DNA from 2 places in the Streptomyces sp. NPDC001056 genome. Region 1 is predicted to be linked to the other one. Evidence: riboswitches for the same ligand, from Rfam matches in the RefSeq annotation. Region 1 holds a riboswitch; the other holds the start of a gene.
The links. A riboswitch is a leader RNA that binds a small molecule or an ion and turns the genes downstream of it on or off. The one in region 1 is predicted to bind glycine.
Positions count from the first base shown of each region.

Region 2: it holds a riboswitch for glycine, as region 1 does, so the genes downstream of both, gcvP (aminomethyl-transferring glycine dehydrogenase) here and gcvT (glycine cleavage system aminomethyltransferase GcvT) in region 1, are expected to answer to the same signal.

Region 1 is NZ_JBSFLI010000033.1:31,847-36,050, reverse strand. Features, by position in the region: gene ACWDD7_RS30130 (enhanced serine sensitivity protein SseB C-terminal domain-containing protein) at 1-243, opposite strand, end outside; gene ACWDD7_RS30125 (enhanced serine sensitivity protein SseB) at 398-1,159, opposite strand; gene ACWDD7_RS30120 (AAA family ATPase) at 1,204-1,887, opposite strand; glycine riboswitch at 2,064-2,161, shown strand; glycine riboswitch at 2,162-2,274, shown strand; gene gcvT (glycine cleavage system aminomethyltransferase GcvT) at 2,319-3,437, shown strand; gene gcvH (glycine cleavage system protein GcvH) at 3,568-3,948, shown strand; gene glyA (serine hydroxymethyltransferase) at 3,963-4,204, shown strand, end outside.
Region 2 is NZ_JBSFLI010000020.1:139,690-143,893, forward strand. Features, by position in the region: gene gcvP (aminomethyl-transferring glycine dehydrogenase) at 1-2,266, opposite strand, end outside; glycine riboswitch at 2,443-2,538, opposite strand; partial or broken gene ACWDD7_RS23730 (PRC-barrel domain-containing protein) at 2,601-2,816, shown strand; partial or broken gene ACWDD7_RS23735 (DNA polymerase IV) at 2,951-4,204, opposite strand, start outside.

The sequences.
Region 1 (4,204 bases):
CGCGGACAGCTCCTGGGCGGAGGTGACACAGGGCGCGTAGTGGAAGCCCTCGACCTCCATGTCCCCGTACTGGGCGTCCGGGGAGCCGGCCTGGCCGTGCCACAGCAGCATCCAGATCTGGCCCGCGGAGGGGGTGGCGAGGGCGCGGAGCAGGGCCTCGTACGCGTCGTAGCGTCCGGGCGTGACGTGGCGGAGCGTGTGTTCGACACCGCCGCCGACGCTGCCGCTGTGGCTCGCGCTCACCTTGTCGTGCCCTTCTTTTCAGTACTCCGCGTCGGGGGACAGCTTAAGCGCCTGGTGGCTCGGGGCCCGTGTGTTCGTGCGCGGGTGCGGGTCGTGGTGGGGCGGTCGCGCGGTTCCCCGCGCCCCTTCGGGGCGGGCCGCGCACCGTCGGGTTCTAGTGGGCGTGGAAGGGGCGGACATTCGTCCGCAGCCACTCCGCCACCGGGTCGTCCGTCACGTCCAGCAGGATCAGGTTGACCGGCCAGCGGACCGGGACCCGGCCGAGGGCGCGGCCCAGGGCTTCCAGGGGGAGGGCGCGGAAGTCGCCGTCCCACTGGGACAGCTCCACGCCGACGAACATGACCGGGTCGGCGGTCTCGATCGCGGCCAGGCAGCGGCGGGCGGTGAGGACCACACCCGTCGCGGCGAACTCGGCGGACGCGGCGGAGAGGAAGTCGACCGGGTCGTCCTGCCAGTCGGGCTCGAAGAGGCGGACGCGGCCGCCGGAGGCGGGGCCGTCCAGCGGGGTGCGGCCGGCGCGGCAGAGCTCGGCGACGGCGTCCGGCGGGAGCGGGATGCCGACCGTGCCGCCGGGGTTCACGGCGATGCCCGCCTGCGGGGGCAGGCCGCGGGCGAACTCCACGGCCGGGGCGATGGTGTACGACATGTGGGAGCCGACCGCCTGGCGGAACTGCTCCTCGGAGCTGAACACCGGGACGTACGCCTGGCCGTCGATCTCCAGGGTGGGCAGGTCCAGCGGGCCGCCGCCGGGTCCGCCGCCGGACGGCAGCGGCACCCAGACGAAGCTGCGGCCGAGTACCTCGATGATCCGGCCGCCCGCCGCGGGTATGCCGAGGGAGGCCGACAGCACCTCCTCCAGCTCGTTGCCGGGCCAACCGCCGTGCGGGTGGGGGTGCGCCTGTGCCGGGAAGTCCATCTGCCTACCGCCTGCTGGGAACCACTGCTCTGTGACCATGAAGGCTAGCGGGTACCGGTGACAGTGCCGTACTCCGTGAACACGATCCGCTGCACGGCGTCCGCCGCGGCCCGGTCGAGCAGCACCGCCGAACCGCAGCCCGCGGGCAGTTCGCCCCGCTCCACCGCGCCGAGCAACCGGGCCGTCGTACGGCGGTGGCGGCCGAAGGCGAGCCGCGAGACCGACCGGCCGCGCTCGCGCTGGCCCGCGCGGGCCGTCTCCTCCGGCACGTCCAGCAGGAGCAGGTGCAGGGTGCCGCCGGAGCGGCGGGCGGCGCGGGCGAGCCAGGCGCGCACCCAGGGCTGGGTGCCGCAGTCGTGCACGACCAGGCCCTGTGACGTGCGCAGGGCGCGACGCAGCCCGAGGTAGTGCGCGGCGCGCACCAGGGGGCGGTAGAGGGCGTACGGCAGCAGGCGGGGCAGGCGGGCGGCGAAGCGGGCCCGGGTGTCCTGGGAGTCGACGCGGCGGTCGGTGACCGCGCGGCGCATCAGCGTGGACTTGCCGCTGCCGGGCAGGCCGGTGAGCACCACGATGTCACGGGGGCCGAAGCGAAGGGTGCGCGGGCCGGGGGCCGCCCGGTCGCGCAGGTCCCGCACGAGGGACGCGGGGCGGCCGGCCGCGCGCTCGCGGGCCACGAGGCTCCTCGGCGCCGGGATGCCGGTCGCGTGCGCCATGGTCCTGTTCGCCATGATCGTCCTCCCCTTGTGGTTCGGTAATCTCCCTGCCCGGCCGACGTAAAGGAAAGGTAATGCCCGATGTGCCACGGGCGGGTGCGCGTACCGCCACAGGTCGGTTACGGATACGGCCCCTGACGGGTGGGGGTGCGACGTGCAATGATGTGGCCGCCAACTGCATACCGGCCGTTTGAATCCGCGCGGGAGAGTCCCCAGCAGGCTTCGCTGGGGCGCCGAAGGAGCAAGTCCCTCCCTTGAATCTCTCAGGCACCGTTACCGCGCGGGCGAGGCACATCTGAAAAGCGGGCCGCTGTGACAGCGGCCCCACCCAAGGTGCAAGCCGTGATCGCCCCCCTGGCGGTCCCGGCGAACCTCTCAGGTTCCGATGACAGATGGGGAGGAACGTTCCTCGCCCCATCCCTGTTGCCCTGGGAGACGACCGACCGATGAGCAGTACCGAACTCCGACACACCGCGCTGGACGCCGTGCACCGCTCGCTCGGTGCGACGATGACCGACTTCGCGGGCTGGGACATGCCCCTGCGTTACGGCTCCGAGCGCGACGAGCACGTGGCCGTGCGGACCAAGGCGGGTCTGTTCGACCTCTCCCACATGGGCGAGATCACCGTCACCGGCCCCGAGGCGGCCGACTTCCTGAACATGGCCCTGGTCGGCAACATCGCCTCCATCGGCGTCGGCCGCGCCCGCTACACGATGATCGTGCAGGCCGACGGCGGCATCCTGGACGACCTGATCGTCTACCGGCTCGCCGAGACCGAGTACATGGTCGTCGCCAACGCCTCCAACGCCCAGGTGGTCCTGGACGCCCTGGAGGAGCGGTCCGGCGGCCACGACGTCGAGGTGCGCGACGACCGGGACGCCTACGCCCTGATCGCCGTCCAGGGCCCGGCCTCCCCCGGCATCCTGAAGTCCCTCACCGACGCCGACCTCGACGGCCTGAAGTACTACGCGGGCCTGCCCGGCACCGTCGCCGGCGTCCCCGCGCTGATCGCCCGCACCGGCTACACCGGCGAGGACGGCTTCGAGCTGTTCGTGAAGCCCGAGCACGCCGTCGAGCTGTGGCAGGCGCTGACCAAGGCCGGCGAGGGCGTCGGCCTGGTGCCGTGCGGCCTGTCCTGCCGGGACACCCTGCGCCTGGAGGCGGGCATGCCGCTGTACGGGCACGAGCTGAACACCTCGCTGACCCCCTTCGACGCCGGGCTCGGCCGCGTGGTCAAGTTCGAGAAGGAGGGCGACTTCGTGGGGCGCGCCGCGCTCGTCGAGGCCGCCGCCCGCGCCGAGCAGAACCCGCCGCGCGTCCTGGTCGGCCTGATCGCCGAGGGCCGCCGCGTCCCGCGCGCCGGGTACTCGGTCGTCGCCGGCGGCGAGGTCATCGGCGAGGTCACCTCCGGTGCCCCCTCCCCCACGCTGGGCAAGCCGATCGCCATGGCCTACGTCGACGCGGCGCACGCGGCGCCCGGCACCGAGGGCGTCGGCGTGGACATCCGCGGCACCCACGAGCCCTTCGAGGTCGTGGCGCTGCCGTTCTACAAGCGCCAGAAGTAGACAGCGAGCCCGGTCCCGGTCCCGCCCCCCGCCGGGCGGGCACGTGACCCTGCGCACATTCGCCCGCCCATCGGCGGTCACCACCCTCCCCCCGTCATCAGCACCCCCGCGCGTACAGGAGAATTCAGGCATGAGCAACCCCCAGCAGCTGCGCTACAGCAAGGAGCACGAGTGGCTGTCGGGCGCCGACGACAACGGCGTCTCGACGGTCGGCATCACCGAGTTCGCGGCCAACGCGCTCGGCGATGTGGTCTACGCCCAGCTCCCCGAGGTCGGCTCCACCGTCGAGGCGGGCGAGACCTGCGGTGAACTGGAGTCCACCAAGTCGGTCTCCGACCTGTACTCCCCGGTCACCGGCGAGGTCACCGCGGTCAACGAGAACGTCGTCGACGACCCGTCGCTGGTGAACTCCGAGCCCTTCGAGGGCGGCTGGCTGTTCAAGGTGCGCGTCGCGGACGAGCCGGCCGACCTGCTCTCCGCCGACGAGTACGACGCCCACACCGCCGGCTGAGGAGTCGTAGCCGTATGACTGTCCTGAACACGCCCCTGCACGAGCTGGACCCGGAGATCGCCGCCGCGGTCGACGCCGAGCTGCTCCGCCAGCAGTCCACGCTCGAAATGATCGCGTCCGAGAACTTCGCGCCGCTCGCGGTGATGGAGGCGCAGGGCTCGGTCCTCACCAACAAGTACGCCGAGGGCTACCCGGGCCGCCGCTACTACGGCGGCTGCGAGCACGTCGACGTGGCCGAGCAGATCGCCATCGACCG
Region 2 (4,204 bases), on a different contig from region 1:
CGGCCGAGACCGGGCCCAGGCTCGTCTCCGGGCCGGCCGCCGGCTGGAGCGGGTGGTTGGGCAGGTACGGCGCGAGGTGCGAGCGGACCGCGACCGGACCGACGCCGGGGCCGCCGCCGCCGTGCGGGATGCAGAAGGTCTTGTGCAGGTTCAGGTGCGAGACGTCGCCGCCGAAGTGGCCCGGCTTGGCGAGGCCCACCAGCGCGTTCAGGTTGGCGCCGTCGACGTACACCTGACCGCCGGCCTCGTGCACCCGGGCGCAGATGTCGGCGACGTGCTCCTCGAACACACCGTGCGTCGACGGGTAGGTGATCATCAGCACGGCCAGCTCGTCGCGGTGCTGCTCGATCTTGGCGCGCAGGTCCTCGACGTCGATCTCACCGTCCTCGGCGGTCTTGACGACGACGACCTTCATGCCCGCCATCACGGCGCTCGCGGCGTTGGTGCCGTGCGCGGAGGACGGGATGAGGCAGACGGTGCGCTGCTCGTCGCCGTTGGCGCGGTGGTAGCCGCGCACGGCGAGCAGACCGGCCAGCTCGCCCTGGGAGCCGGCGTTCGGCTGGAGGGAGACCTTGTCGTAGCCGGTGACCTCGGCGAGGCGGTCCTCCAGCTCGTGGATGAGCGTGAGGAAGCCGGCCGCCTGCTCGGCGGGCGCGAACGGGTGCAGCTCGCCGAACTCGGGCCAGGTGATGGGCTCCATCTCGGTGGTCGCGTTGAGCTTCATGGTGCAGGAGCCCAGCGGGATCATGCCGCGGTCGAGCGCGTAGTCGCGGTCGGCCAGCTTGCGCAGGTAGCGCAGCATCGCGGTCTCGGAGCGGTGCTGGTGGAAGACCGGGTGGGCGAGGTAGTCGTCGCCGCGCAGCAGCGCCGCGGGCAGCGCGTCGGCGGCGGCGGCGTCCAGCGCCTCGACGTCGGCCTCGACGCCGAAGGCGGCCCAGACGGTGGCCAGCCGCTCCCGGGTGGTGGTCTCGTCGCAGGCCACGGAGACGTGGTCGGCGTCGGCCAGGTACAGGTTCACGCCCTTGTCCCGGGCGGCGGCGACGACCTCGGCGGCCTTGCCGGGCACGCGCGCGGTGACCGTGTCGAAGAAGGCGCCGTGCGTGATCTCCACGCCCCCGGCCTTCAGGCCCTCGGCGAGGAGGGTCGCGTAGCGGTGGGTGCGCCGGGCGATGGTCCGCAGGCCCTCGGGGCCGTGGTAGACGGCGTACATGCCGGCCATGACCGCGAGCAGCACCTGTGCGGTGCAGATGTTGCTGGTGGCCTTCTCGCGGCGGATGTGCTGCTCACGGGTCTGGAGGGCCAGCCGGTAGGCCCTGTTGCCGTCGGCGTCGACGGAGACGCCGACCAGGCGGCCGGGCAGGCTGCGGGCGAACTTCTCGTGCACGGCCATGTAGCCGGCGTGCGGACCGCCGAAGCCCATCGGGACACCGAAGCGCTGGGTGGAGCCGACGGCGATGTCGGCGCCCAGCTCGCCCGGGGAGGTCAGCAGGGTGAGGGCGAGCAGGTCGGCGGCGACGGTGACGAGCGCGCCCAGCTCGTGGGCCTGCTCGATCACCGGCTTGATGTCCCGTACGGCACCGGAGGCGCCGGGGTACTGGATGAGGACGCCGTTGATGTCACGGGCGGCGATGTCGGCCGGGATGCCCGCGCCGAGATCGGCGACGACGACCTCGACGCCGGTCGGTTCGGCGCGCGTCTGGATGACGGCGATGGTCTGCGGCAGGGCGTCCGCGTCGACCAGGAAGAGGCCCTTCTTGTTCTTGCCCATGCGCCGGGACAGCGCCATGGCCTCGGCGGCCGCGGTGCCCTCGTCGAGGAGGGAGGCGCCGGAGGTGGGGAGCCCGGTCAGGTCGGCGACCATGGTCTGGAAGTTCAGCAGCGCTTCCAGGCGGCCCTGGGAGATCTCCGGCTGGTAGGGCGTGTAGGCCGTGTACCAGGCCGGGTTCTCCAGGACGTTGCGCAGGATCACCGGCGGAGTGAAGGTGCCGTAGTAACCCAGGCCGATCATGGAGCCGAGGACCTGGTTGCGGTCGGCGAGCGAGCGCAGTTCGGCCAGCACCTCGGCCTCGGTCCGGGCGCCCGGCAGGTCGAGGGCGTCGGCGTTCTTGATCACATCGGGGACCGCGGCGGCGGTCAGCTCGTCGAGGGACCCGTAGCCGACCTGCGCGAGCATCTTGGCCCGCGCCTCCTGGTCGGGCCCGATGTGGCGCTGTTCGAAGGGGATGCCCGCTTCGAGCTCGGAGAGCGGAATACGATGGGCGGTCATTGCGGAGGCCTCCTGGTCTGACGCGACCTTCGAAGGGCACCACGGCGCGGGTGCCCGGACGGCCTCCCCCTCTGTCATCTCAACCTGAGAGCTTCACCAGGCGCCCGTCGGGACGCCGGCTTTCACCGTCGGTGAGAGCGGAAGCCGTCGACACCCGCCCTGCTTTCCAGAGTGACCTCGTCCGTGCGGTACGTGGGCCTGAGAGATTCCGGGGAGGATTTGCTCCTTCGGCGCCTCCGAGGTGGGTCGGAGGACTCTCCCGCACGGGGTCAGCAGCCGCATTCAGCCTACCAGCGAGGTCAACGGCCGGATTCTCAAGTGGCCGCCGCAGTGAATGTGCTCTTTCGTAGTGCTTACGGATGAGTTGCGACCAATTGGAGGGAGAGGGGCCGTGCAGACCGACATCGATCCGCGCAACCTGATCGGCCGCAAGGCGTTCGACCGCAATGGCACCAAGATCGGCACGATCGACGAGGTGTACCTGGACGACGCCACGGGCGTCCCCGAATGGGCGGCCATACGCACCGGGCTCTTCTCCCGCGACGCCTTCGTCCCGCTGGAGCCCAGCGAACTCGTCGAGGGCACCCTCCAGGTCCCCTTCGACCGCTCCCTGATCAAGGACGCCCCCGACTTCGGCGTGGGCCGCCACCTCTCCCCCGAACAGGAACTCCAGCTCTACCACCACTACGGCCTCGACATGACCCCCGGCCCGGCCCCGGACCGCGACTTCGGCAAACTGGCCGGCTCCGAGGAGACGTAGCCCTACCGGCCCACCGCACGGCATTCCGGTCGATCCTCCGTGACCGGGGCCATGGAAACCAGGGGCAGGGGGTCCGTCGGCCGGAGGGCGGGGTCGGTGACCATGAAGGTTCGGATGCGTCCCGGAGGGGACTGGGGGGTCTCGAAGCGCACCGTCACCCGGCCCACCCCGCTGCCCTGGACCCACCCGTGGCCGAACTCGGCATGCAGCACGTCCTGCCCCGCGCGCCAGTGCGGGAGCACGGCGGCGGGGGACGGAGCAGTCGGCTCGGGCGGCTGGTCCTCCGAGACCGATTCCGTCGGCGAGGGCCTCGCCGCCTGGGCGAAGAGGTCTTCCTGGGTGTAGTCGGCGAGCCCGGTGACGCCGACGCCGAGCAGCCGGACCCCACCCGTCGTGTCCACGGACTCCAGCAAACGCTCGGCCGCCTCCCGCACGACCGCCGGATCGTCCGTGGGCCCCCGCAGCGTCTCGGAGCGGGTCAGCGTCGAGAAGTCGTACCGCCGCACCTTCAGGACGATCGTCCGCCCGGACAGTCCCGCCTCGCGCAGCCGCCGCACACAGCGGTCCGCGAGCCGCCGTACTTCGAGTCCGATCCGCAGCCGGTCGTGGATGTCCACGTCGTACGTGTCCTCGACCGACACCGACTTGGTCTCCCGTTCGGCCACCACGGGCCGCTCGTCCCGCGCGAGCGCCATGGCGTACAACGCGTGTCCGTGCGCCTTGCCGACCAGTCGTACGAGTTCGTCCTCGCCGGCCTCGGCCAGCTCCTCGACGGTCGTTATCCCGGCCCGCCGCAGATGGTCCCCCGTGGCCGGGCCCACCCCCGGCAGGGTCCGCACCGACAGCGGCCCGAGCAGCGCCCGCTCGGTCCCCGGCTCGATGAGCACCAGGCCGTCCGGCTTGGCCCGCTCGGAGGCGATCTTCGCGAGCATCTTGGACGCGGCGAGCCCCACCGATCCGGTGAGCCCCGTGACGGCACGGATGTCCTCGCGCAGCCGCGCCCCGGTCCGTCGCGCCGATTCCGCGTCCGACGCGGTGCCCGAGGCCGCCAGGTCCACGAAGGCCTCGTCCAGGCTCAACGGCTCCACCAGCGGGGACAGCTCCCGCAGCAGCGCCATCACCTGCTCGCTGACCGCCCGGTACAGGCTGAAGCGCGGCACCAGGTACGCGGCGTGGGG